DNA from 3 places in the Lysinibacillus parviboronicapiens genome. Region 2 is predicted to be linked to each of the others. Evidence: predicted binding sites of a transcription regulator. Region 2 holds the regulator's gene; each other region holds the start of a gene.

Region 1 (8,441 bases), 1.9 Mb from region 2:
CAACTCAGCTATATAATCCACAGTCTTTTGCTGACCACGCTGCACAAGGAGGCACCACTACTTTTATTGCAGATAATTTAACACTCTTATTAATGTTAAAAGAAAAGAAAGCGTTTTCACTGATAGGGAAATTAAATACACTGCCATTCATTTTCTATTGGTGGGTGCGATTTGATGCCCAAACTGAAATTTATAATGAAGAAGAAATTTTTACAACATCCTCGGTAAATCAGTGGCTAGATAGATCAGACGTATTATTAGGTGGCGAATTAACAGGATGGCCACGTTTACTACAGGGTGATAATCAAATGCTACATTGGATTTTACAAGCAAAGCACATGAATAAAAAGATTGAAGGCCATTTCCCAGGCGCCTCTTCAAACACATTGGCGAAGATGAAGCTGATTGGTGCAGATGGTGATCATGAAGCAATGACTATTGAAGATGTGGAAAAAAGAATCTTACATGGATATGCAGTGACATTACGCCATTCTTCTATTAGGCAGGATTTAGGGAGCATGTTAAAAGGTGTGCTAGATAAACAGCTTCCTATTTTTGATCATCTAATGATGACCACTGATGGTTCAACGCCGAGTTTTTATCGTAAGGGCGTTATGGATCAGTGTATTCAGCTTGCTTTGGATGCAGGGGTATCACCAATTGATGCCTATCAAATGGCATCCTATAATATTGCTCGTTACTATGATTTAACACATTATCAAGGTATCATCGCGACAGGTCGAATAGCGACGTTCAATATTTTGAAAAATGAATTTACACCGACACCTGAAAGTGTGTTATCCAAGGGAGTTTGGCTGAAGCGTGATGGTATAAAGAGTTATACTTTCGATGTAGTTGATTGGCAAGAAGAGAAAAACTTTGAAGTAAACTTTGATATGGAAGAGTATGATTTCCAATTTTCTACGCCGTTGGGCATAAAACTTGAGAACGATGTTATTACGAAGCCCTATAATGTTACGGCTCAAGTAGTAGACGGTCAAATTATTGGAGACAAAGATGAATGTTTTTTAATGCTTGTGGATCGCAACGGCAAATGGCGTGTTAATACTTTTATCAAGGGCTTTGCTTCAAATATTGACGGATTGATTTCTTCGTATTCCAATACAGGAGACTTCATTTTAATCGGAAAAAATATACATGCTATGCAAAAAGCTTTTGTTGCATTTAAAAAGATGAAAGGTGGAATTGTCTTAGTTGACAAGGAAGGAGCAATTGCTTCAATTCCGTTGGCCATTAACGGCCTATTGTCAGAAAGCAACTTTGAGGAATTAATGGAACAGGAACGTGTTTTAAAGCAAACGCTTAAGGACCGAGGCTATCACCTAGGTGATGCAATTTATACTCTATTATTTTTACAATCCACCCACTTGCCTTATATTCGCATTACGCCAAAAGGTATTTTTGATGTAATGAAGAATAAGATATTATTACCAGCAGTGATGCGTTAATCGAGGAAGGGGAATAGTTGTGTTTAAATCCAAGAAGTTATTTATGGCATTAGCATTTAGCGCTTTGTTCATCGGAGGATGTTCAAAAGATGCATCAGAAGCGGAAGAAGAGGTTGCGACACCTGAAAAAGAATCAGTAATTGATGAGCCTGTGAAGGAAGCAGTAGAAATTGCTCCATTAACAGGTGAAGCTGTCGCTGAAGAAGTAACACAACGTCCAATTATTGTGACGATTAATAATCACCCTGCTGCTCGTCCGCAATCGGGTTTAGCAGCAGCAGATATGTTTTATGAAATGTTAGCAGAAGGTAATGTTACTCGCTTATTAGCAGTCTATCAAAGTAAGTTACCAGAAAATGTGGGACCAGTACGTAGTGCACGTTCTTACTTTGTTGATATGGCGAAGGGCTTTGGTGCATTTTATGTTGCACACGGTTATAGTCCAGAGGCAAAATCCATGCTTAGCAATAATGTAGTTGACAATATAAATGGCATGAATTATGATGGCACACTGTTCAAACGTTCAAAAGAGCGTGTTGCACCTCATAATTCATATATTACTGCAGAAAATATATTAAATGGTGCAGAAAAAGTTGGCGCTTCAATGAATTACAGTGAAAAAGTACGTCAGGCTTTTTATGAAGCCGAAGAACGTGGTAAAATAGGCATTGAAACAAGTCAAGTTGACATTTACTATGGAAATAATGAGTATTTCCACAATTCGTATGTGTATGATCATCAAAACAATCGTTATGGACGACAATCGGCTGGCGTTGACACAAAGGATATGTTAACAGGCGAAGCAATAACATTAGCAAATGTTTTATTTTTTGAGATGAAACATCAAACAATTGATAATGTAGGTCGCCAAGATATTGATTTAACATCTGGTGGAAATGCGTATGTTTTTCAAAATGGCTATATGAGAGAAGTCAAATGGGCTAATATTGATGGACTACCAATGGCTGTTGAAGAGTCTGGTGAGCTAGTAAAGTTAGTACCAGGAAAGTCTTGGATTCATTTCGTACCATCTTCACCGGGGTTACAAGCAATGGTGAAAACGCAGCCTTAAAGGGAGGGAAATTGCATGCAAATCGAAAAAATTCGAGGGCATCAAACAGATCAGTTATTTAAAGCAGTGTTAGAGCTAAAAGACATCGAAGAATGCTATAAATTTTTTGATGACTTATGTACGATTAGTGAAATTCAATCGCTAGCACAACGTTTTGAGGTTGCACATTTATTACGTTTAAAGAAAACCTACGAATCCATTAAAAAGGAAACGGGTGCAAGTACAGCTACCATTTCACGTGTACGTCGTTGCTTTGATTATGGGAATGATACATATGATGAAATGTTAGGTCGTTTGTATCCAGACGAAAAGCCATTCCAAGCACCAAAAGAATAGTAGGTAACAGGCTGAGTAGAATTTCTGCTCAGTCTTTTTCATTTTTTTGTCGACAGTCATAAGCTATACTTGTAAACGAATAGATAGAAAGTGATAGGTGGTAAAATAGATGGATTATTTAGCGTGGAGACATGTGTTCAAGCTAGATCCGGCTAAGGAAATTTCGGATGAGGCACTCGAAAAAATTTGCGAATCAGGAACAGACGTAATTTTAGTTGGCGGCACAGATGGCGTAACTTTAGATGGTGTATTAGACTTGCTAGTGCGTGTTCGTCGCTTTGAAGTACCAATAGCACTTGAAATTTCAACGGTAGAATCAGTGACACCGGGTTATGACTATTATTTCATTCCAACGGTGTTAAATAGTGATGATCCGAAGTGGATTAAAAATTTACATCATGAAGCCATTAAAGAATACGGCGATATTATGGTTTGGGAAGAGCTCGTTGCGGAAGGATATTGTATTTTAAACCCAAACTGCAAGGTAGCTGAAGTAACAGGAGCGAAAACAGATTTATCGATAGATGATGTTGTTGCTTATGCACGAATGGCGGAAAACTTCTTTAAACTACCTGTATTTTATGTAGAATACAGTGGGATGTATGGTGATATTGAAATTGTACGTGCCGTTAAAAATGAATTGCAAAATACAAAGCTATTTTATGGCGGTGGCATTACCACTACGAAGCAGGCTGAGGAAATGGCAAAATATGCGGATACGGTAGTTGTTGGCAATATAATTTATGAGGATTTAAAAGCTGCACTTGCGACTGTTAAGGTAGTTAAAAATACGCTATAATTAAGAACAAACGTTTGAGTAATTTTATTCAGTGGCAATTTCAACACTATGTTAATGAAATGACAGTCTCCGGCGAGTGTCTTGGATACACTACGCGTGAATTTATAGCGACATGTAGTTAGTGTAAAAAGCTTATCCTACTAACATCGCTTCGACGATTAGGCTCATAACATTGCATCATTAAAGCGCCGTTCTAAAGCATTGCGGTAAAACGAACATTGTGTCCAAGCCTTTTTGTACGACTAAGCATAATTCGAAATTTTGTAGAAAGCTCGCCATGGGGAATTTGATTGGAGGTGCAATATGGAGCATTTAACTAAAAACTTATTAGCAGGAATGAATCCTGAGCAAGAAAGAGCAGTAAAAACAACAGAAGGCCCACTACTAATTATGGCAGGTGCCGGTTCTGGGAAAACAAGAGTATTAACGCATCGTATTGCGTATTTGATGATTGAAAAGGAAGTATATCCATCAAAAATTCTAGCAATCACGTTCACAAATAAAGCTGCACGTGAAATGCGAGAACGTATTGATGGAATCCTGGGTAATGGCACGGGCGACAGCATGTGGGTATCGACATTCCACTCGATGTGTGTGCGAATTTTACGTCGTAATATCGATCAGCTTGGTTTGTCACGTAATTTTTCAATTTTAGATTCTACTGATCAGTTATCGGTCGTGAAAAATGTCTTAAAGGATGAAAATATCGATCCTAAGCGATTTGAACCCCGTGCTATTTTAAATGCAATAAGCTCGGCCAAAAATGAATGTATCACTGCTGATGAATATACAGCTAATATGAATGAACATAATCCCTATGAGAAAACAATTGCGCTTGTATACAAAGGCTATGAAAAACGTTTGCGTCGTAACCAATCACTTGATTTTGATGATTTGATTATGACGACAATTACATTATTTAAACGGGTACCAGAAGTACTCGAATATTATCAAAATAAATTTCAATATATTCATGTGGATGAATACCAAGATACCAATAAGTCCCAATATTTACTCGTGCAACTACTTGCAAAGAAATTTCAAAATATCTGTGTCGTAGGGGATTCTGACCAATCGATTTATCGTTGGCGTGGCGCAGATATCGGAAATATTCTTTCGTTTGAAAAAGATTATCCAAACGCTAAGGTAATCATGTTAGAGCAAAATTATCGCTCCACGAAACGCATCCTGAAAGCAGCGAATGACGTCATTCAAAATAATACGACGCGTTATCCAAAAGAACTACGCACAGAAAACTTAGAGGGTGAAAAAATCGCCCTATACAAAGCCTATAACGAACAAGAAGAAGCACAGTTCGTCATCCAAACAATCCAACAGCTTATGAAAAATGAAAATCGTACGTTTGATGATTTTGCCATTTTATATCGAACAAATGCACAGTCTCGTGTTATGGAGGAAATGCTTGTTAAATCTAATATGACTTATCAAATCGTTGGGGGCACAAAATTCTATGATCGTAAAGAGATTAAAGATTTACTAGCGTATTTACGACTCATTGCCAACAATGATGACGATTTATCGCTTGCTCGAATTATTAATGAGCCAAAGCGTAGTATTGGCGCTACTTCATTTGAAAAAATGGCACGCTATGCGATTGATCAAGATCGATCTATTTTCGATGCGATGAATGATCTCGTTTTCATGGGGTTAACGGGTAAAGCGGCAGCTTCAGCAGAGCACTTTTATGCGATGATTAAAGGCTTTACAGAAATGCAAGAATATTTATCTGTGACAGAGATTGTGGAGCAGGTTATAGAGAAATCTGGTTATCGTGCAATGCTTCAACATGAAAAGACGATTGAAGCAGAAAGTCGTTTAGAAAATATTGAAGAATTTTTATCTGTAACAAAAGCATTTGAGGAGCGTAGTGATGATAATAGCTTAATTGCCTTCTTAACGGATTTAGCACTGATTGCAGATATTGATTCACTCGATAAAGACGATACATCAAAGGGAAGCATTATTTTAATGACGATGCATGCCGCAAAAGGCTTAGAATTCCCTGTAGTCTTCATTATTGGAATGGAGGAAAATATCTTCCCGCACTCTCGATCACTAGATGATCAGGATGAAATGGAAGAAGAACGACGTCTTGCTTATGTAGGTATAACACGTGCGGAGGAACGTTTGTATTTAACTTGTGCACAATCTCGTACGATTTTTGGACGTTCGAGCTTTAACAACGCTTCTCGCTTCTTACGTGAAATTTCAGAGGATATTACGCAATCAATATCCAAAGGTGGTGCCAAACCGGAAGTACCATTCGCAACTGGTAATCGTTCATCTGGCAGCTATCAAAAACGTACACTAGGTACCGTACAACAAACACAACCAGCTACTGCCCGTTTACAATCAACAGGGGGCGACCAGTTTGGTTGGAAAGCTGGCGATAAGGCTGTTCACAAAAAATGGGGAACAGGTATGGTTGTGAGCGTAAAAGGTGAGGGTGATAGTACAGAGCTTGATATCGCATTCCCACAGCCAGTTGGGATTAAGCGATTATTAGCTCAATTTGCACCTATTGAAAAAGCGTAAGCGGAGGAACTTAAATGAACGAAATTGAACAGCGCATTGCGGAGTTAAACAAATTATTGCATGAATATGGGCATGCGTATTACGTGCTGGATAACCCTATCGTTGCAGATAGCGTATATGACCAATTATTATATGAACTCATTGCATTAGAAGAAGCGAATCCATCGCTAATCTATCCTGATTCACCGACACAGCGAGTTGGTGGTGCAGTCGTGGCAGGATTTAAAAAGGTAACACACGATTATCCGATGTTAAGCTTATCAAATGCTTTTAATGAAGCAGACATACGTGAGTTTGACCGAAAAATTCGTCAAGCAATCGGTGACCAATTCTCATATGTATGCGAGCTGAAGATTGATGGTCTTGCCATCTCTTTAAAATATGACAATGGTGTTTTTGTGCAGGGAGCGACACGTGGTGATGGTGTTATTGGTGAGGATATAACAGCAAATTTAAAAACAATTCGTGCGGTGCCACTACGTTTGAAAGAGCCAATTACAATTGAAGTACGTGGTGAGGCGTATATGCCGAAAAGATCGTTCGAAAAGCTCAATTCACTGCGAGCTGACAATGGGGAAGAATTATTTGCAAACCCACGTAATGCTGCTGCTGGTTCCTTACGTCAACTGGACCCTAAAATAGCAGCGAGTCGCCAATTATCAACCTTTATCTATTCAATAGGTGGAGACGGCGAGGCATATGGTATTGATGGGCATGGGGAGATGCTTGATTATTTAGAGGGTCTTGGTTTCCCTTCCAATAAAGAGCGAAAGCATTGTACATCGATTGAAGAAGTGCTAGCCTTTATCGAAAAGTGGACTGACAATCGTCCACATTTAGCCTATGAAATTGATGGGATTGTTATAAAGGTGGATCGCTATGCACAACAGGATGAACTTGGCTATACGGCAAAAAGTCCACGTTGGGCTATCGCTTATAAATTCCCAGCGGAAGAAGTTGTGACAACATTACTTGATATTGATTTAACTGTAGGGCGTACAGGCGTTGTCACACCGACTGCGATTTTAACGCCTGTACAGGTGGCTGGTACGACAGTACAACGCGCTTCGCTACACAATGAAGATTTAATCCGTGACAAGGACATTCGTATTGGGGATACGGTCATCATTCGAAAAGCTGGCGATATTATTCCACAAGTTGTCGGTGTATTATTAGAGCAACGGCCAGAGCATTCTGTACCTTATGAAATGCCTGCAAATTGCCCAGTGTGTGATAGTGAGCTGATTCGTATAGAAGGTGAAGTGGCCTTACGTTGTGTGAATCCGGCATGTTTTGCACAAATTGCAGAGAGCATTAAATACTTTGTGTCACGGAACGCCATGAATATTGATGGTCTTGGTGAGAAGGTTGTTGAGCAATTATTGCGAGCCGATTTCATTCATGATGTAGCTGATTTATATCACTTAACAGTAGAGCAGCTTGTGGGGCTTGAGCGTATGGGGGAAAAATCAGCAACAAATTTAGTAAACGCCATTCAAACATCTAAGGATAATTCGATGGAACGCCTATTAATCGGTTTAGGTATACGACATGTTGGTGAAAAGGCTGCAAAAATTGTCTCAGAGGAATTTGAGACAATGGAAGCGGTTATGGCTGCTTCTGAGGAACAACTCGTAGCAATTCATGAAATTGGGGATAAAATGGCGTCCTCACTCGTTGAGTATTTTGCGAACGAAGATGCACGGGCAGTAATTGCTCGTTTAGCTGAAGTCGGCGTTAATATGACCTATAAAGGTAAAAAAGTGGAAGTCGCAGTAGGTGACAATCCATTTGCGGGGAAAACAATTGTCTTAACTGGTAAACTTGAGCAATTGACACGGAATGAAGCAAAGGCGAAAATAGAAGAGTTAGGTGGAATTGTCACAGGAAGTGTCAGCAAAAAAACTGACCTTGTTATTGCTGGGACAGATGCAGGTTCTAAACTGACAAAGGCTGAGCAATTAGGTATTGAAGTTTGGAATGAAGAACGCCTAGTCGAACAACTTAGCTTTATTCAGTAGGGAAAGATATTTCCTTCTTCAGGAGTTAAAATCTAATGTAACTGAACAAAAAATCTTCGTACAAAATTGATTATTAGTAAAGGGGTACTAAAATAATGAAGTCATTTCGACTCATTCCAGCAATAGTAGCTGCTGCAATGCTAGTCGGCTGTGTGCCTTCTAATAAGAAGGAGACAGAGCTTACACAG
Region 2 (8,441 bases):
TTAACTAGCTATTCATATAAAAGTTATTCACATAAAAAATTCAAGGAAGTCCGTGTACACACACTTCATATAATAAAATTTCAAGGAGGAACCTACTATGTTCAAAAAATTACTAAACAAGAAACACGTGAAAAATGAAAAAGGTTTAACTTTAATAGAGTTACTAGCAGTTATCGTTATCCTAGCGATTATCTCAGCTATTGCAATTCCAGCCATTGGTAACATCATCGAAAACTCACGCTATAACGCCGTGAAAGCAGATGCGATTAATGTCTTAAACGCGGGTCAACTTTATTACACAGAGAATCCAGCGGGTGATACAAATGCTACAGGAGGTTCAACTGTAAAATCAATTACAGTGGATCAATTAAAATCTGCTAAATACTTGGATACTGCGGGTAAAATTCCTCTAACTGCAATAGTGGAAAATGCTAATCCTAAAACATTAAGTGATGCTGTAGTAACTTATAGCGGGTCTAAAACAGTAACTTTTGATGGCGCAACAATTGAAGGTATTAATGAAGATGATAAAAAAGGGAGCGGTGAAGGTGGACATACTATAAAAGGTGCAAAGGAATCAACACAGTAACCTCCAACTGGAAGCTGACATAGCTTCAAAATGATCAGTCCTCCCAACTCAGCCAGAAATGAAGAATTCCTAGCGTTTCTGGCTGGGAAATGGATGACTAATTGAGGGAATCGTTTATACTGAAATGGAAAAGGGGGTCTTTTCACATGTTTAAGAGAAAGCGAAAGTCGCATGTTTCAATAGAATTAAAGGATTATGTGTTACGTGCGATTGTGGCGAAAGGACCGGAGCCTAGTCAGTGGCAGGGCTATGAGTATCCTTTAACACCGGGCATTGTTGAAAATGCGACCATTGTTGAAGAAGTAGAATTATTTGAAATTATAAAAGAGCAGGTAGTGAAATGGACCGGGAAAAAACAAGCTGTGCGTATGTTTGTGCCGGATACTACGGTGCTTTTAAAGAGTTTTGATTATCCGAAAGATGTTAAGCTTCACGAACTAAGGGGTTATGCAGAAATGGAGCTTGGGCATTCCATTCATTTACCATTCCAAGATCCGTTGATTGATGTGTATGATCCTGAGCCAGACGATGGGAAGGCTATGTTATTTGCGGCTCCATCGGAAGAGATAAATAAAATGGTCGGTATGTTCCTTGATGTTTCTTTAGAGCCGGAAGCTGCGGATATTCGTGCGTTGTGCAATATTCGATTGCTAGAAAATTTGCATGTTTTAGTTAGTGATAAAACATATCTAATTGCTGATTGGTCTATCAATGAACTGTCCATTAGTATTTTTTCGCAAGGTCAGATAGAGTTTTTACGTTATCAATCGATCGAAACGGATTTAACACAATGGCAGAATAAAGAAGAGGATGATTTTAGCTATCGATTTAGCTATAGCAGCGAAATCGATGATTACCGCATGGTCGTGATGGATCAGGTGCTTGAAATTGACCGTATGATGAATTTCTTTAAATTTTCTTTACATAAAGGTGAAAAATCAGTCGATGAAATTATCGTACTCGGTGATAACCCACTACTAAAAACAATTGGCCATTTATTGGAGTCTAATTTAGGCGTACCATTAACAGTTGTAAATGAAGAAATGGTGAAGCAGTATTTCCCAGCCTTTAAAAGAGAGTTTTCGACGTTACTTGGCTTGGCTTTAAAGGAGGTAAATTAATGGTTCCAAACATTAACCTCTTACCACAGCTCGAAAAAAAGACAACATCGCCAAAGCTTTTATATGGCATACTTATTATAGCGGTGGGCATTATCATCGCCTATGTATTCATGATGTTTTTCACTGCTAAAAGTGAGATAAAGGCTTTAACAAACGAAGAACAAGCGTTAATGGAACAAAGCGAGCAATTACAGCAGGAGCTAGATATGCGACAAAGTGTCAATGAGGGGTCATTGGAGCAGTCCGTACAATTTGTGCAAAGTGTTTCTTATCCGGTGACACCACTGATAGATGAAACACGTAATTTGTTGCCAGTCCATTCCTATTTACGTAGTTACGAATTTGGTGCGGATACTATCAATATCATAGTAGATTTTGAATCAATGACAGCTATATCTACATATGTTGAACGGCTTCTTGCAAGTAATTATTTCAAAGATACACAAATCAGTTCGATATCAAACTTTAATGTTGAGCTTGGGGAGCACATAGAGCAAACACCGGAGCAAAAGTTTAAGGAAGTTCCTCGTTATGCAGTGACAATTACAGCGACTATAGATTATATGTATTTAGCTGGAGGTCGACGCTCATGAATAAGTTAACAAGTAGTAAAAATTCATCAATCTTGTTACTAGTAGCTTTAACTGTAGCACTATTATTTGCACTCTATTACTATTTACTACTGCCAAAGCTCGATGAAGTCGAAGCAAAAGTCAGCAATGTTAACCAACTTCAACAACAAATTACAGAGATCGAAGGACAACTTACGAAGCTAGATGAAGTGCAAGGTGAACTGGTAAATATATTAACGTTGCGTCAAAAAGTGCCTGAAACAAGGGCCATTGAAAAAATCATTTTAGATATGGCTGAAATAGAAGAAGTGTCTGGTACGCGATTAGAGTCATTGAATTTTAATAATTATGATACGGCTGTGGCACAATCAGAGGTCACAGAGCCTAACATGGTTGAAAAAGCACAGGCAGAGGTAAACGGGGAGCAGACCGAAGCGGATGAAAATTTGCCAGTTTCTTCAATTGCAAAGGAAACGTTGCCTGCTGAGCTGAAGCTAGTGACATTTAGTGTAGAAGTCGCCGCTTTAGATTTTACTGCACTTGACAGCTTTTTGAAGGAAATAGAAAAACTAGAGCGTGTCATGAAAACAGATACGATTAGCTTTAGCTTACCAGGGGAACAAGATCAGCTTGATGAAGATGCAGATTTAACCCTACAGGCAACCGTTCAAGTGACAACGTTCTATTATGAAGGACAACAATGATACATAGGCGCACATACTTCAAATGTATGGGCGCCTATTCGTTTAGGAGGTCATAAAAATGGAAATGGCTTATACAGTGACAGTTTTCCTCTTTGGGCTCGTACTTGGCTCGTTTTTTAATGTAGTGGGGCTACGTGTTCCACTGAAAGAGTCGATTGTCAGCCCACCTTCACACTGTACGAATTGCAAGAGACAACTAACTGCACTGGATTTAGTGCCAGTGTTGTCATATGTCTGTTTAGGTGGCAAATGTCGTAGCTGTGGGCAAAAAATCTCATGGATTTATCCGTTAATGGAGCTTATCACCGCACTTTTATTTGCATTTGCGTATTGGCGATTAGGTTTTAGCGTAGAATTTGTAGTGGCGATGTTATTGATATCATTATTAGTGATACTCGTTGTTTCTGACTTGGCGTATATGCTTATACCTGATAAAGTACTGATATTCTTTTTACCATTGTTGTTAGTTGGGCGTGTCATGTCACCACTGACACCATGGTGGGATAGTCTAGTGGGCGCAGTAGTTGGTTTTGGCATATTATATCTGATTGCAGTGCTGTCACGTGGCGGCATGGGTGGTGGTGATATTAAATTATTCTTTTTACTTGGCCTTGTACTTGGCACGTTGAATACACTACTTACACTATTTGTAGCCGCAAGCATTGGGATGGTAGTGGGCATCGTGGTGCTACGACTGCGTCAGCAAGGCAGAAAAACACCTATACCGTTTGGTCCGTCGATAGCACTTGCAGCGATTCTTGTATATTTCTTTGGGGACGCCATGATTAATTGGTATGTAGGATTATGGTAGACTTTAAACCTTTTAGATAGGGGAGGCGATTGTGTGAAACCTATTATTGGGATAACAGCATTTGCAGAGGATGATTTATCGTCAAGATTAAATGTAGCATATTGTAAAAGTATTATCGAAGCGGGTGGCATTCCATTTATTATCCCTCTTGGGGTAGAGAATGATGTGGCGCAAATTTTATCATTGACTGATGGTTTATTACTTTCTGGTGGTTATGACGTGCATCCATTTCACTTTGGCGCAGAACCGACGCCAGGATTAGGGCAGATTCAACCAGAAAGGGATACGCTAGAACTCGCTTTGATTCAGGCAGCTTTAATAAGACAAATGCCGATTTTTGGGATTTGTCGTGGTATCCAACTATTAAATATTGCTCTTGGTGGCACGCTTTATCAGGATATTGATAGTGAATATCACAGTAGTAAGCTGTTAAAGCATAGACAGCAAGCAGCTCGGGGTGTTGCTACACACTATGTCAACGTTGTTCCTGATAATTTATTAAACACGATTGTGGAAGAAGATAAGATTGCTGTGAATTCAATGCATCATCAAGCTATTAATGTGCTAGCGGAAAAATTAAATGTCGTAGCAAAGTCGAGCGATGGTATCGTAGAAGCGGTGGTCCATGACTCATTGGCATTTTGTCTCGCAGTCCAGTGGCATCCTGAAGAACAAGCAATTGTAGGTGATGAAGTGGCGAAGAAGCTGTTTACAGCTTTTATCAAAGCGAGTTTAAAATACAAAAGAGAAGCATAGTTGCATGCTTCTCTTTTTTGATGGAGCAATATTGTGAGTCCATTAATGCACGCGGCGGTATAAGCCAACAACTTGTCCTAAAATCGTCACTTGGTCAACAATGATTGGCTCCATTGTCGCATTTTCTGGTTGAAGTCGGAAATGTGTTTTTTCCTTGAAGAAACGTTTAACTGTCGCTTCATCCTCTTCTGTCATGGCAACGACAATATCACCATTATCGGCAGTAGCCTTTTGTTTAACGATGACTAAATCTCCGTCAAAAATGCCTGCTTCAATCATCGATTCACCCATGATTTCTAACATAAATAGCTGATCTTCGCTTGTGCCATAAGTATCTGGTAAAGGGAAATATTCATCGATATTTTCGATTGCTGTAATTGGTGATCCAGCTGTTACTTTTCCTACAAGTGGTACATGAATGACGCTTTGTTTTTGAATGGAATCCTCGGGCTCTAAAATTTCAATGGCACGTGGTTTTGTTGGATCTCGACGGATGAAGCCTTTTTGCTCTAAACGAGCTAAATGGCCATGAACTGTTGAGCTAGAAGCTAGCCCAACCGCTTCACCGATTTCTCGTACTGATGGTGGATAACCTTTTGCGCGCACTTCTTCCTTGATAAATGCTAATATGTCCTCTTGTCTTTTAGAAACTTTTTTCATGATTGCTCACCTCTTTTTATCTTTTGTTCTTCTTACTAGATAGTATAGCAGAATGCGAACACTTATGCAAACATAGGTTCGAAAAGTGTTTGACAAAAACGTTTGTTCGTTTTAAAATCAGAACATACATTCCGAACAAACATTCTAAAAAGGGGTTATAATTCATGAACTGGATAAAGAAAAATACACATATTTCAATTTTAATCGGCGCTTGTTTACTATTTGCGGGGTACCTTTTTGTAACTGACCCTGGGGATATTACATATACAGAAATTCATATAGAACATGGCGATAGCTTATGGTCGTTAGCAGAACAATACCGTGGTAAAATGGAAACAGATGACTGGATAAAGATTGTGAAAGTGGAAAATGAATTGAAAAACGTCAATATTGTTGCAGGAAAATCATTGGTCATACCATTAGTGGGGGAAAACGCCAGGCCCACAAATTCAATTGAAATTGCGAGAAGTGGAAAATGATGAATAATCACCAATCGGCTGTCGTCTATTGCCGTGTAAGTACAGAAAAAGAGACGCAAAGTTCGTCACTTGAGCGACAAGAAGAAGAATTAGTGCACTATGCTCAACAGCAAGGCTATGAAGTAAAGTGTGTTTTTATGGATAAACATAGCGGCTATGATGTCGAGCGTGAGGGACTGCTAGAAATGCTAGATTTCATAAAAGAACAAGAGATTCAAGCATTATTTGTGCAGGATGAAACACGTTTAGGACGTGGTAATGCTCGAATGGCAGTGCTACATTTATTGCAAAAAACTGAAACAGATGTTTTTTCTATGCGTGATGCCGGACCAGTACAGCTGAATGAAATGGACACGATGCTGCTCGAAATTTTAGCGATTGTCGAGGAGTACCAACGTAAAATTCATAATGCGAAAATTCGTAGGGGAATGCGTCGTGCGGTAGAAAACGGCTATCGTCCTGAAAAAAATCTGTCCAATCGTGGGAATCCAGCTGGTCAGGAACGCAAAGAAGTGCCTATAGAAGAAATTGTGCGACTTCGTCATCGCGGTCTCACTTTTGAGGAAATTGCGATGTCACTTAGAGGGCTCGGTTTTGAAGTGAGTAAGGCAACTGTACATCGACGATATCAAGAACATCAAAAAAGATTAGCGGGCAAATAATTTGCGCCCCTAATCTTTTTTTGTCGTTTTACGATGGTTTTACGTCCACTCTTGCGCTAAAACAGCGTAATAATATTCATCCCACCACTCATCTCCGTGCGGTATACACTTTTTGAAATAACCTTCTTTTCTCATGCCGATTTTTTCCATCACTTTGTATGAGGCTATATTTTGTGGTTGGCAAGTGGCTATAATTCTATGTAACTGCATGTCCTTAAAGCCATAATTCAATAGAGCTTGTGCTGCTTCTGAGGCGTAGCCTTTATTATAATAGTCAGGGTTAAACACCCAACCAATTTCATACGTATGTTCTCCAAAATATTGATGAAAAACCATATGCCCTATCAGGATATTTTCTTCTACTAAAATTACTGGGAAATTTTTAGCTTCCTCCATGTTCTCACTGACAAAGTTTTTTGCATCTTTCTCACTGAAAACACCTTCAGGAATATATTTCATCACATTCATATCGGAAGTGTACGCATAGACAGCTTGCCAATCATCAGGCTCAAATTCCCGTATTACTAATCTTGGTGATTTTATAAACATTTTTTTACCTCCCATTTATTCATTTCATCACAACCATAAGTTTTAGTCATGATTGCATTATTTACATTTTATTGGTAAACAATGAAGAAGTACAGAATATTGTTATCATTACTTGTAAATTTCAAACTGTATAGATAAAATTAGAACAAATGTTCCTTAGGAGACATCGTTCAGGTGCAATTTCCTACATGGTGCCACCAATATAAGTATGATGTTAGGTTTCACGGAACTGGGGAGGGAGAAAACAAATGACTACATATAACAAAAATACGTTAGCGCTAGTAGAATTTGATGAAAATGATATCTCGGGGTTAATTACATTGTCAGCGTCAGTTGAGTGGGATTATGATGAATTTGAAATTGCCACGGTTTTGTCATCTGGTAAAATATTTGGTCACAAAGATGCAGCAGGTACAATTGTTTCAAGTGCGGCCATCATTAAGTATGATACGCATATAGCTTCCATTGGCATGGTGATTGTCCATCAAGATTTCCGAGGATTGGGCTTAGGAAAAGATGCTACCCAAAAATGTTTAGACAGTGCTGCTGGAGATACCGCTATAATGCTTATTGCGACAAAAGAAGGCGAACCCTTATATGAAAAAATGGGTTTTAAAACTGTCGATTATGTACAAAAGTATCTAGCGGATAATTATAGAGTGAACCATGGGTTATCGACCAATAATATGACCATTGAAAATTATCATGAAAATGATTTAAATCAAATATTAACATTAGACGAAGCAGCATTTGGCGATAAAAGAAGTACATTTCTTCACAATAGAATAAAACAAGCCAAACAATGTTTAGTCGTTAAAGATCAACATGCAAAAATTATTGGATTCGGTATCTCGATTTTAGGGCCAATTAATTTATTGCTAGGACCAATTGTAGCACCTGATTGTCAAACGGCCTCCTTAATACTAAATAATTTGGCTTTAAACCATCAAGGCAAATTGCGAATAGATGTGCCAGTGGGGAACGAAGAGTTTGTCGCATTGTTGACACAAAGTGGCTTTAAGGAGGTTAGTAACCCGCCAGTTATGATCATTAATTCTGTAGAAATGCCACCTCGAAACAATACACTATTTGCTCTTGCTGCTCAAATTTTTGGGTGAAAAAAGACAGTTAGGTTTAGGGTCAGCCATATCAAAAAACAGAAATTGTAGGATACTTAAAGGATCAAGCTACACACTTTTTTTCTGCTTTACTTCTTGCATTATTTTACAACACAACTAAATCGCTTAAAAGGCTGATATAACTGCATTTTGAAGCAATTCATGCTATACTTTGCGTACCATATTCATTAAGATAGGTACTGAAAGGTGTGGAATTATGTTATCAAAAGAAAAAATCAATCGAATTAATGAATTATCAGCTAAAGCTAAAACAGGTAATCTTACTGAAGAAGAAGCAAAAGAACGTACTGCACTGCGTAAAGAGTATTTGGATACGTTTAGAGCATCTATGCGCGATACAATTGAAAACGTCAAAGTTGTAGATGCAGAGGGCAATGATGTTACGCCGGAGAAGGTAAA
Region 3 (8,441 bases), 2.0 Mb from region 2:
AGTTCTTCGGGTAATTCAAAATCAAAATCTTCTACACGCATTAAAAAAACTTCCTTCTTCTATGTTTGTTGGGGATAATCATATCCAAAATGTTCGTAAGCTAGATGTGTTGCTACACGACCACGTGGTGTACGTTGTATAAAACCAATTTGCATCAAATATGGCTCATACACATCTTCAATCGTCACACGTTCCTCACCAATGGAAGCTGCAAGTGTATCTAAGCCTACTGGACCTCCACGGAAGCGCTCAATCATATTGGTCACAAGTTTATGGTCAATATGGTCAAGCCCTCTAGGATCAACCTGTAGTAACTCCAAAGCTTGCTGCGCAAGGTCCTCCGTTATCATACCATCTCCAAGGACCTGTGCATAATCTCGCACTCGTTTTAGTAAACGATTGGCAATACGTGGGGTACCACGAGAACGTCTTGCCATTTCTCCTGCAGCCACTTGCTCAATATCAACATCAAATAAATGTGCACTGCGCACAACAATTTCAGCGAGTGATATATCATCATAATATTCTAAGCGTAACAGCACCCCAAAACGATCGCGCAGTGGTGCAGACAAAGCTCCGGCTCTTGTGGTAGCACCAACAAGTGTAAATGGGGGTAAATCAAGCCGAACAGAGCGAGCTTCAGGCCCCTTGCCTACAACGATATCTAGACAAAAATCCTCCATTGCTGGATAAAGCACCTCTTCAATCGCACGAGGCAGACGATGTATTTCATCAATAAATAAAACATCACCTGGTTCAAGTGAGCTTAATATTGCCGCTAAATCCCCTGGTCGTTCGATTGCTGGGCCACTCGTCATGCGCACATTGACATGCATTTCATTGGCAATGACTGCAGCTAATGTTGTTTTTCCAAGCCCAGGAGGACCGTATAACAGCACATGATCTAAACTTTCCTGACGAAGCTTGGCCGCTTCAATGAAGATTTGCAAATTCTCTTTTACCTTATGCTGTCCAATATATTGCGCTAGCCTTTGTGGTCGAAGAGATAATTCAAACTGGTCATCATAGCTACCTGCTTCACTTGCCATCATTCGTTCTGACATGTACTTGCCCTCCTTTCTTTATTTTAACTTCAATAGTAATTGCAATGCTTGTTTCATATAAGCATCTGTCGTTTCAAGCTTATCATTATCCTCTAGCTGTGGACGAATTTTTTCCAGTTCCTTTTCAGAATAACCAAGTGCCATTAGCGCAAGTATGGCTTCTTCAAGCTCATGCTTATGCGGATTGACACCAAATAACGGTAATTCATCATCTGTACTAGGTAATTCGATTGTATCCATTAAGGAACCCAGCTTGCCTTTTAAATCTAAAATCATTTGACGTGCCGTTTTTTTGCCCACACCTGGGAATTTCACTAAAAACGTCTCATCCTCGCGTTCAATGGCACTTATTACCTGTTGTGGATTACCAGTCGCCAAAATCGCAAGCGCCCCCTTCGGCCCGATACCTGACACTAAAATCAGTTTACGAAATAGCTCTCGTTGATCTAAATTTGGAAAACCATATAGCACCTGTGCATCCTCACGTACATGCAAATGGACATATATTTGTTGCTCCAGTGCCGCCGTGCGAAACGCAAATGGATTAGGTGTATTCAACTGCCAGCCAATCCCTTGTTGCTCAAGCACAATATACTCTGGGGTAATACGCATTATCTGCCCTTTTAAATAATCATACATATAAAATCCCTCACATTCATCGTCTTCGATTATAGCATATAGCGAACGAATGCTCGACTATAATAAATGGCAATAGTGGCCGTCCACATACAAAAATGACCGCCCAAAGACGGTCATTTTTTCATGAATCTATCAATATCGTACCACAGTTTTGGCCAGTATGTGAGAGCTCGTTTGGTAAACGGGATTAAATAATCTAAAAATACAAGCTGCTGCTCCAAAGGTAAGTCCACTGCAAAAAGCCATTCCCGTAATAGCTCATTTGGAAATTTCAAACGATGAAACTTTCTTTTATCTAAACGCCGTAGCTCAGGTAACTCTGTTAAAATTTTAGCAAGGTCATAGTCCACAGCTGGCAATACTCGATGTAACCATAAAATATATTCATCGTCCGCTTCTCCTAGATGTGCTAAATCAAAATCAATTAAGCGTAATTGTCCGTCACTACACCATAAAAAATTATGATGGACGACATCCCCATGTAATAGCGTAATATCTTTTTCTGGCACATCTTCCAATGCAATTAACTGTAATGACTTTTCACTATAATGAACAATTTGGTCTACTTCTTGTTTCGTTAAAAATGGACGAAAATCATTTCGTCTGCTTTTAAAACGCATGTGACGCATTTGCCATTTTAAAAGCTGTGAATATGTGTGCAAACCTGGCACTCGCTGCCAAGCAATTTTTTTATGTGTCTCATGTAAAGCCATTAATAGCTTAAGAGATTGCTCGCGGTCTTTTTTATGTGCAAAATTCGCACTATGACTCCCCTCTTGCCACAATTGCACGATAAGTTGCTCATCATCACTTTGCACTAAAGGCAGGATGAGTGAGGGTTCAAGTCGTCCAAGTTGTCGATGAATTGCCCTCACCTTTTCTGCTACTTCTAATTGCTTTGCCCTTTTAACAAAGTAATTGTTGGATTGGTAATTATACTTCCAAATATTAGGCTTTACTTCCTCTACAATGAATGCTTTTTCACCATCGATAAGGCGTCATCCCGCCTGGGAAAAAATGCGGGGACATCCATGGACCACACGTTTGGCACGGCGGCGGACATGGTGGTGGACATGGCGGCGGACAGTTGCATTGGTCAAATTGCCAATTTGGCATCATTGCGGGCTGTGAACTACCACAACCACAGGATTGCCCCATCTGCATCTCCGGCATTTGCTCAAAATGATGCTGGACCTGTGCATCATTTACAGGGAAGAATGGAGATGTGCTTGACTCTAAGAAATGACCTGCACCAGCAACATCACCTGCTGGCATTGTATATGGTACCGGTTGCTGTGGCATTGAGCATGTATCTACCTGCGGGTGCATTGGCATTTGGTGCATCGGCATTTGATGCATTGGCATTTGATGCATCGGCATTTGATGCCACCACATTTGATGATGCACCGGTTGATGGCAACTCGGACAATGTGGCACCATTGGCATTTGTGGCATTTGTGGCATTATATGAACAGGTGGTGTTGGTTTGGCTACTGGTGGTGGTGGTGGTGGTGGCGGCGCTGGTGGTTGAATTTGAATTGGTGGTATAACAGGATGTTCAACTTGTGGCATGACTAATTGTTGATTCCAATTAAGTTCTACAGGCTGAGGCACCCACATTGGTTGCTGTGGCATTGGTTGTGGCATTGGCATCGGCATCGGAAACGGTATTGGAATCATTTGTGGCTCAGGCATTGGCATCGGCGGAGGTGCAACAATCGGAGGCGCTGGCATAGGCTTCTGCACCTCTTTTTTAACACTTTCTTTCACAGACTTAGTAGGCATTTCTTTATGAGTTTGTGTCTCCTTATGTGTTCCTTGGTTATGTGTTTCCTTGTGTATTTTTTCAGGCAAAATAATTTCCATGCCCGGTACAATATAATCAGGGTTGGCAAGATGGACATTGAGCCGCTTCAAATCTTCAAACGAAATGCCGTACTCTTTCGCAATCTTCCACAATGTATCTCCCTTTTGAACAATATGAATACGCAATTTTTTCCTCCCTTCCTCTCTTCGTATCATATGTTCAATGTTTCATTTGGATACAAAAAATTCACGCATGTTGTAAAAGCTTCATGGTACACTAATGCTTAAGGAATACGTTTCCTTCATTACAGGCAGAGGTGATCTCTTATGAAAAAAATGTTAGGCGAAGAACGCCGACTGCAGATTCTAGCACAACTAAAAAAAAGCAACACACCTATAACAGGAACAGACTTAGCTAAATTTGCCAATGTTTCAAGACAAGTCATTGTCAATGATATAACATTATTAAAGGCTAGAAATGAACCCATTATTGCAACGAGCCAGGGCTATATTTATATGCACCAAGACCAATTATACCAAACAGTTGAACGGACTATTCCATGTTTTCACACCCCGGAAGAAGCAGAAGATGAGCTCATGGTCATTGTGGATTGTGGCGGTACAGTGAAAAATGTCATTGTCGAACACCCCGTATATGGAGATATTACAGCTTCCATTATGGTGTCAAATCGTCATGATGTTGAAAAATTTGTACAACGTGTTAGCGAGACGCAAGCGAGCTATTTATCTGCACTAACAGGTGGTACACATCTTCATGTTATTTCTGCTCCATCTGTAGAAATTTTAGATTTAATTGAACAAAACCTACAAAAAAAAGGCTATCTAGTCACAGATCAATAAAGTATAAATAAAAGAAGGGATCCCATAAGCAACTGGGATTCTTTCTTTTTTTGTATAATATTAATCCACTTGACCTGCTCTTCTACTAGGCTTACTGATTAAATAACCTACAAAAGATAAAACAGTACTCCTGTTCACACAAAAACCGAGCGCTCCCAAAAATGGGGCGCTCCACAATAATTAGAGAAATCTTTGTTGTTGCGAAGGTGTTGGTAATAGGCACTGTTCTTTTTTACCAAAAAGACGATAACGGTTTTCAGCAAATTTCCTGTATAGGATGTTTCGTATATAGGAAGGGATTACGATGAAAACATAACAGGTTGGCCACAAGCTATCTAAACGACGACTAATTTTCAGAGCTGCCGTGGATTCCCAATAAGCTTGACCATGCTCTATTAAAATGACACTATCTATGTTTGTCGGAACGTTATATGTTGCAAGAATTTCCTGCCCAACTTCACTTTGAATCGAGGCAAACCGAAAATAAGCACGCTGATCACGTTTTATAATAAACTGCACACTGCTATGGCAAAAATTACAAACTCCGTCAAACAGAATAACTCCACCCACTCTGATGCCCCCTAACCGAATTTAAACCTCGTCAGATGTTAGATAAGTAAAGTATGTACCAAGTGATTTCACCTTACAACCTAGGGCTGCTAACTCTTCCATAGCACCTCGCATCATTGGTTCTTTCTCATCCGCTAATACATCAATCATGAAGAAATAATCACCCAGTCCGGTTTTCAAAGGACGTGATTCAATTTTACTTAAATTTAGTTGGCGCCAAGCAAATACTGAAAGCACTTGATGTAATGCCCCTGAACGGTCTGTTGGCAAGGTAATCATGAAGGTTGTTTTTGCCTGTCCCTCTGATAATTCCTGCGGTAATCGTTTGTTTTGTTTTGATAATACAAAGAAGCGAGTATGGTTAAAGTGAAAATCATGGATATTTGATTGCACGATATCTAAACCATATCTTTCAGCAGCTGCCGCATTGCCGACTGCTGCGATGCACTCCTGTGGATTTTCAGATACATATTTAGCTGCTGCTGCAGTAGATGTTGTTTGATGTAATGGAACATCGCTAAAACGGTAGAATAAATACTTATGACACTGTGCGAGTGCATGCGGATGTGAATACACACCCTTAATGGACTCCCAGCGGTCTTTTTGTTCTTTGTTGACCATTAAATGTTGCTGAATTTTCAGTTGTAACTCACCTGTTACATAAAGCGTCGCCTCATGGAATAAATAATCAAGGGTTAATGGCACTGAGCCTTCTAATGCATTTTCTAGAGGGACAACTGCTAAATCTACCTTCCCCTCTGCTACTGCTTCAATACATTCTGGAATTGATGCACAAGGGACTAGCCATTCACTTGCGAAAATAGCTTTTGTTGCTAAATATGTAAAGGATGCCTCTGGTCCTAAGTATGCGATTCGTTTCTCCCAATTTTGCTCTGTCATTGAATTTACCTCCTTCGCTACGATTGGTAGCCTATATATCATTCTTTTTAGAAAACTCACTCTAAAAAGAAAGAGGCGTTCTATAAGCCCTTTCTTTGAGTAAGTTTCCCTATTTACAGAATGAGGTGACTCAGATATACCTCTGAGTCACCCCTTTTACAATGCTCCAGAACTAATAACTTCCGCAGACTCTACAAAATCTAAACGCTTAAGCTGATGCAATAAATCATCAAGCTCACAGCTCATGCTTGTTACATCTAACGACAGTGTAACATTGGCACGACCTTGAATTGGAATCGTTTGATGGATTGTAAGTATATTACAATGCGTGTTCGTCACAGTTTCTAAAAGTTTTGCAAGTGTTCCTTTACGGTCCTGAAGCTGTAAAAAGACTGTTAAAATCCGTTCTTGCACAATAGAGTGGAAAGGAAAAACAGCATCACGATATTTGTAAAACGCACTACGCGATAAATCCACTTGTTTTACCGCATCCCATATGGAAGATACCGTACCACTTGAAAGTAAGTGTTTCGCCTCCAAAGTTTTTTGCATAGCATCTGTCAAAACGTCTTCACGAACTAAATAATATCGCTGGTTAGCAACGTTTTTCATACTCTTCCCCCTAAAACCTATTCTTAGTCGACAAATTCAAATTCGAATTCTAATAAGCGTACAATATCTCCATTTTGTGCACCGCGTTCACGTAATGCTTCATCGACACCCATACCACGTAATTGGCGTGCAAAACGACGTACACCGTCCTCGCGGCTGAAGTCTGTCATTTTGAAGATACGCTCAATCGCATATCCACCAAGAATGAAGGTACCATCAGGGTCACGAGAGATTTCGATTGAATCTGCTTCAGATTGGTGTTTGTAAAGTACCGTTGCATCTGATTCTTCATCTAGATCATCGAATAATGGGAATTCAGGAGTCACTTCCAGTAAGTCTGCAATTTCAAATAATACTGGTTTTAAGCCTTGGCGAGAAACCGCTGATACTGGGAAGATTTTCACATCTTCGCCGACTTTTTCACGGAAAATTTCTAAGTTTTCCTCTGCATCTGGCATGTCCATTTTATTTGCTACAATAATTTGCGGACGCTCTGTTAAACGAAGATTATATTGTTTTAACTCATCGTTGATTGTTAAGTAATCTTCATAGGGGTCGCGACCTTCCATGCCTGACATATCAATTACATGCACGATAACACGTGTACGCTCAATATGACGGAGGAATTGGTGACCTAGACCAACACCTTCGTGCGCACCTTCGATTAAACCTGGTAAATCCGCCATTGCAAAGCTACGATGATCATCCGTTTCAACCATTCCTAAATTCGGCACGATTGTAGTGAAATGATAGGCACCTATTTTTGGCTTTGCCGCAGAAACAACAGATAGTAATGTTGATTTACCTACACTTGGAAAACCAACTAAACCTACATCTGCCAGTACTTTCAACTCTAATATAACATTTAATTCTTGTCCTGGCTCACCTTTTTCAGAAAGTTCTGGAGCAGGGTTGGCTGGTGTTGCAAAGCGGGAATTTCCGCGTCCACCACGGCCGGCTTTTGCGATAATCGCTTGTTGACCATGCTCGACTAAATCGGCAATAACAACACCTGTTTCTTCATTCATTACGACTGTGCCTGGTGGTACTTTAACGATTAGATCGTCTGCACGTCTACCATGCATCCCCTTACTCATACCGTGCTCACCACGGTCAGCTTTGAAGTTGCGTTTGTAGCGGAAGTCCATTAACGTTCGTAGACCCTCTTCAACTTGAAAGACAACATTCCCACCGTGACCACCATCGCCACCAGCTGGACCACCATTCGGCACAAATTTTTCACGACGGAAGGCTACCATTCCATCCCCACCGTCGCCACCTTTTACATAAATCTTGACGTGATCGACAAACATTTAATTCACTCCCTGCTCGCACTCAATACATATTTCCAAGACGTATTTGTCTCTTCCACTGTTTGAATGTCAAATTGTTTCAAACCTTTTTCGGTGAATGCATCAGCACTCCACTGTCCATTTAGCGTGAACGTTACAGCAAATGTATGGTCGTCGACACACACATGAATCCCTAAGCTTTGTTCAGTAAATGGATCTAATGTATCATAAACATGTATAACTGTTTTATTTAAGTATTCTACAACTGCCGCATCAATATTATTCGTGACAGGTTTGCTAATCTCACCACTAATTTTCATTGATAACGAAGGATAGCGCCAATTCGCTGTCTGTAGCCACTCCATCGTTTGTGGTAACTGTAGTCGATTTATGCTTGAAAGCACCCGTAATTGGTCAGAAAAATTTTCAATAAGTTTCTTTGATTCATCGATTCTACCTAAATCTAAATTCATGCGAATTAGTTGAAGCTGATTCACATAATCATGATTTGCAAAACGTAATACTTCACTAATGGTTAGTGATTGACTGTTCATCCCATTCACTCCAATAAAGTTATCTTCATTAGTATAACAAGTTTTGACGTTTTTTTCTCTTAATTCCGCACAACAAATATGCTTTTTGAAGAAAAAAAAGGACTGCAATAAATGCAGCCCTCCGCTTTATGTTCATATTTATG

Evidence for each region. The regulator LexA, encoded in region 2, represses DNA repair genes until DNA is damaged. The targets are predictions, from matches to a motif close to CGAACATATGTTCG.
Region 1: pcrA (DNA helicase PcrA) is a predicted target of LexA. The motif match lies at 3,680-3,693, and genes of this name have one in related genera.
Region 3: ruvA (Holliday junction branch migration protein RuvA) is a predicted target of LexA. The motif match lies at 1,746-1,759, and genes of this name have one in related genera.

What each region holds. Positions count from the first base shown of each region.
Region 1 covers NZ_CP073713.1:4,250,094-4,258,534, reverse strand. Annotated here, with positions in the region: gene C9J31_RS20600 (adenine deaminase C-terminal domain-containing protein) at 1-1,469, shown strand, start outside; gene C9J31_RS20595 (DUF3048 domain-containing protein) at 1,489-2,541, shown strand; gene C9J31_RS20590 (YerC/YecD family TrpR-related protein) at 2,557-2,877, shown strand; gene pcrB (heptaprenylglyceryl phosphate synthase) at 2,987-3,676, shown strand; gene pcrA (DNA helicase PcrA) at 3,980-6,232, shown strand; gene ligA (NAD-dependent DNA ligase LigA) at 6,247-8,253, shown strand; gene C9J31_RS20570 (CamS family sex pheromone protein) at 8,349-8,441, shown strand, end outside.
Region 2 covers NZ_CP073713.1:1,365,018-1,373,458, forward strand. Annotated here, with positions in the region: gene C9J31_RS06370 (prepilin-type N-terminal cleavage/methylation domain-containing protein) at 98-589, shown strand; gene pilM (type IV pilus biogenesis protein PilM) at 736-1,710, shown strand; gene C9J31_RS06380 (PilN domain-containing protein) at 1,710-2,303, shown strand; gene C9J31_RS06385 (hypothetical protein) at 2,300-2,986, shown strand; gene C9J31_RS06390 (prepilin peptidase) at 3,045-3,797, shown strand; gene C9J31_RS06395 (gamma-glutamyl-gamma-aminobutyrate hydrolase family protein) at 3,831-4,553, shown strand; gene lexA (transcriptional repressor LexA) at 4,596-5,213, opposite strand; gene yneA (cell division suppressor protein YneA) at 5,378-5,692, shown strand; gene C9J31_RS06410 (YneB family resolvase-like protein) at 5,689-6,354, shown strand; gene C9J31_RS06415 (GNAT family N-acetyltransferase) at 6,394-6,903, opposite strand; gene C9J31_RS06420 (GNAT family N-acetyltransferase) at 7,152-8,021, shown strand; gene C9J31_RS06425 (DUF896 domain-containing protein) at 8,239-8,441, shown strand, end outside.
Region 3 covers NZ_CP073713.1:3,413,132-3,421,572, forward strand. Annotated here, with positions in the region: gene queA (tRNA preQ1(34) S-adenosylmethionine ribosyltransferase-isomerase QueA) at 1-41, opposite strand, end outside; gene ruvB (Holliday junction branch migration DNA helicase RuvB) at 60-1,064, opposite strand; gene ruvA (Holliday junction branch migration protein RuvA) at 1,083-1,703, opposite strand; gene C9J31_RS16500 (phosphotransferase) at 1,817-2,695, opposite strand; gene C9J31_RS16505 (LysM peptidoglycan-binding domain-containing protein) at 2,685-3,695, opposite strand; gene C9J31_RS16510 (transcription repressor NadR) at 3,837-4,370, shown strand; gene C9J31_RS16515 (thiol-disulfide oxidoreductase DCC family protein) at 4,551-4,940, opposite strand; gene pheA (prephenate dehydratase) at 4,962-5,840, opposite strand; gene C9J31_RS16525 (ACT domain-containing protein) at 5,997-6,452, opposite strand; gene obgE (GTPase ObgE) at 6,476-7,765, opposite strand; gene C9J31_RS16535 (Spo0B domain-containing protein) at 7,771-8,298, opposite strand.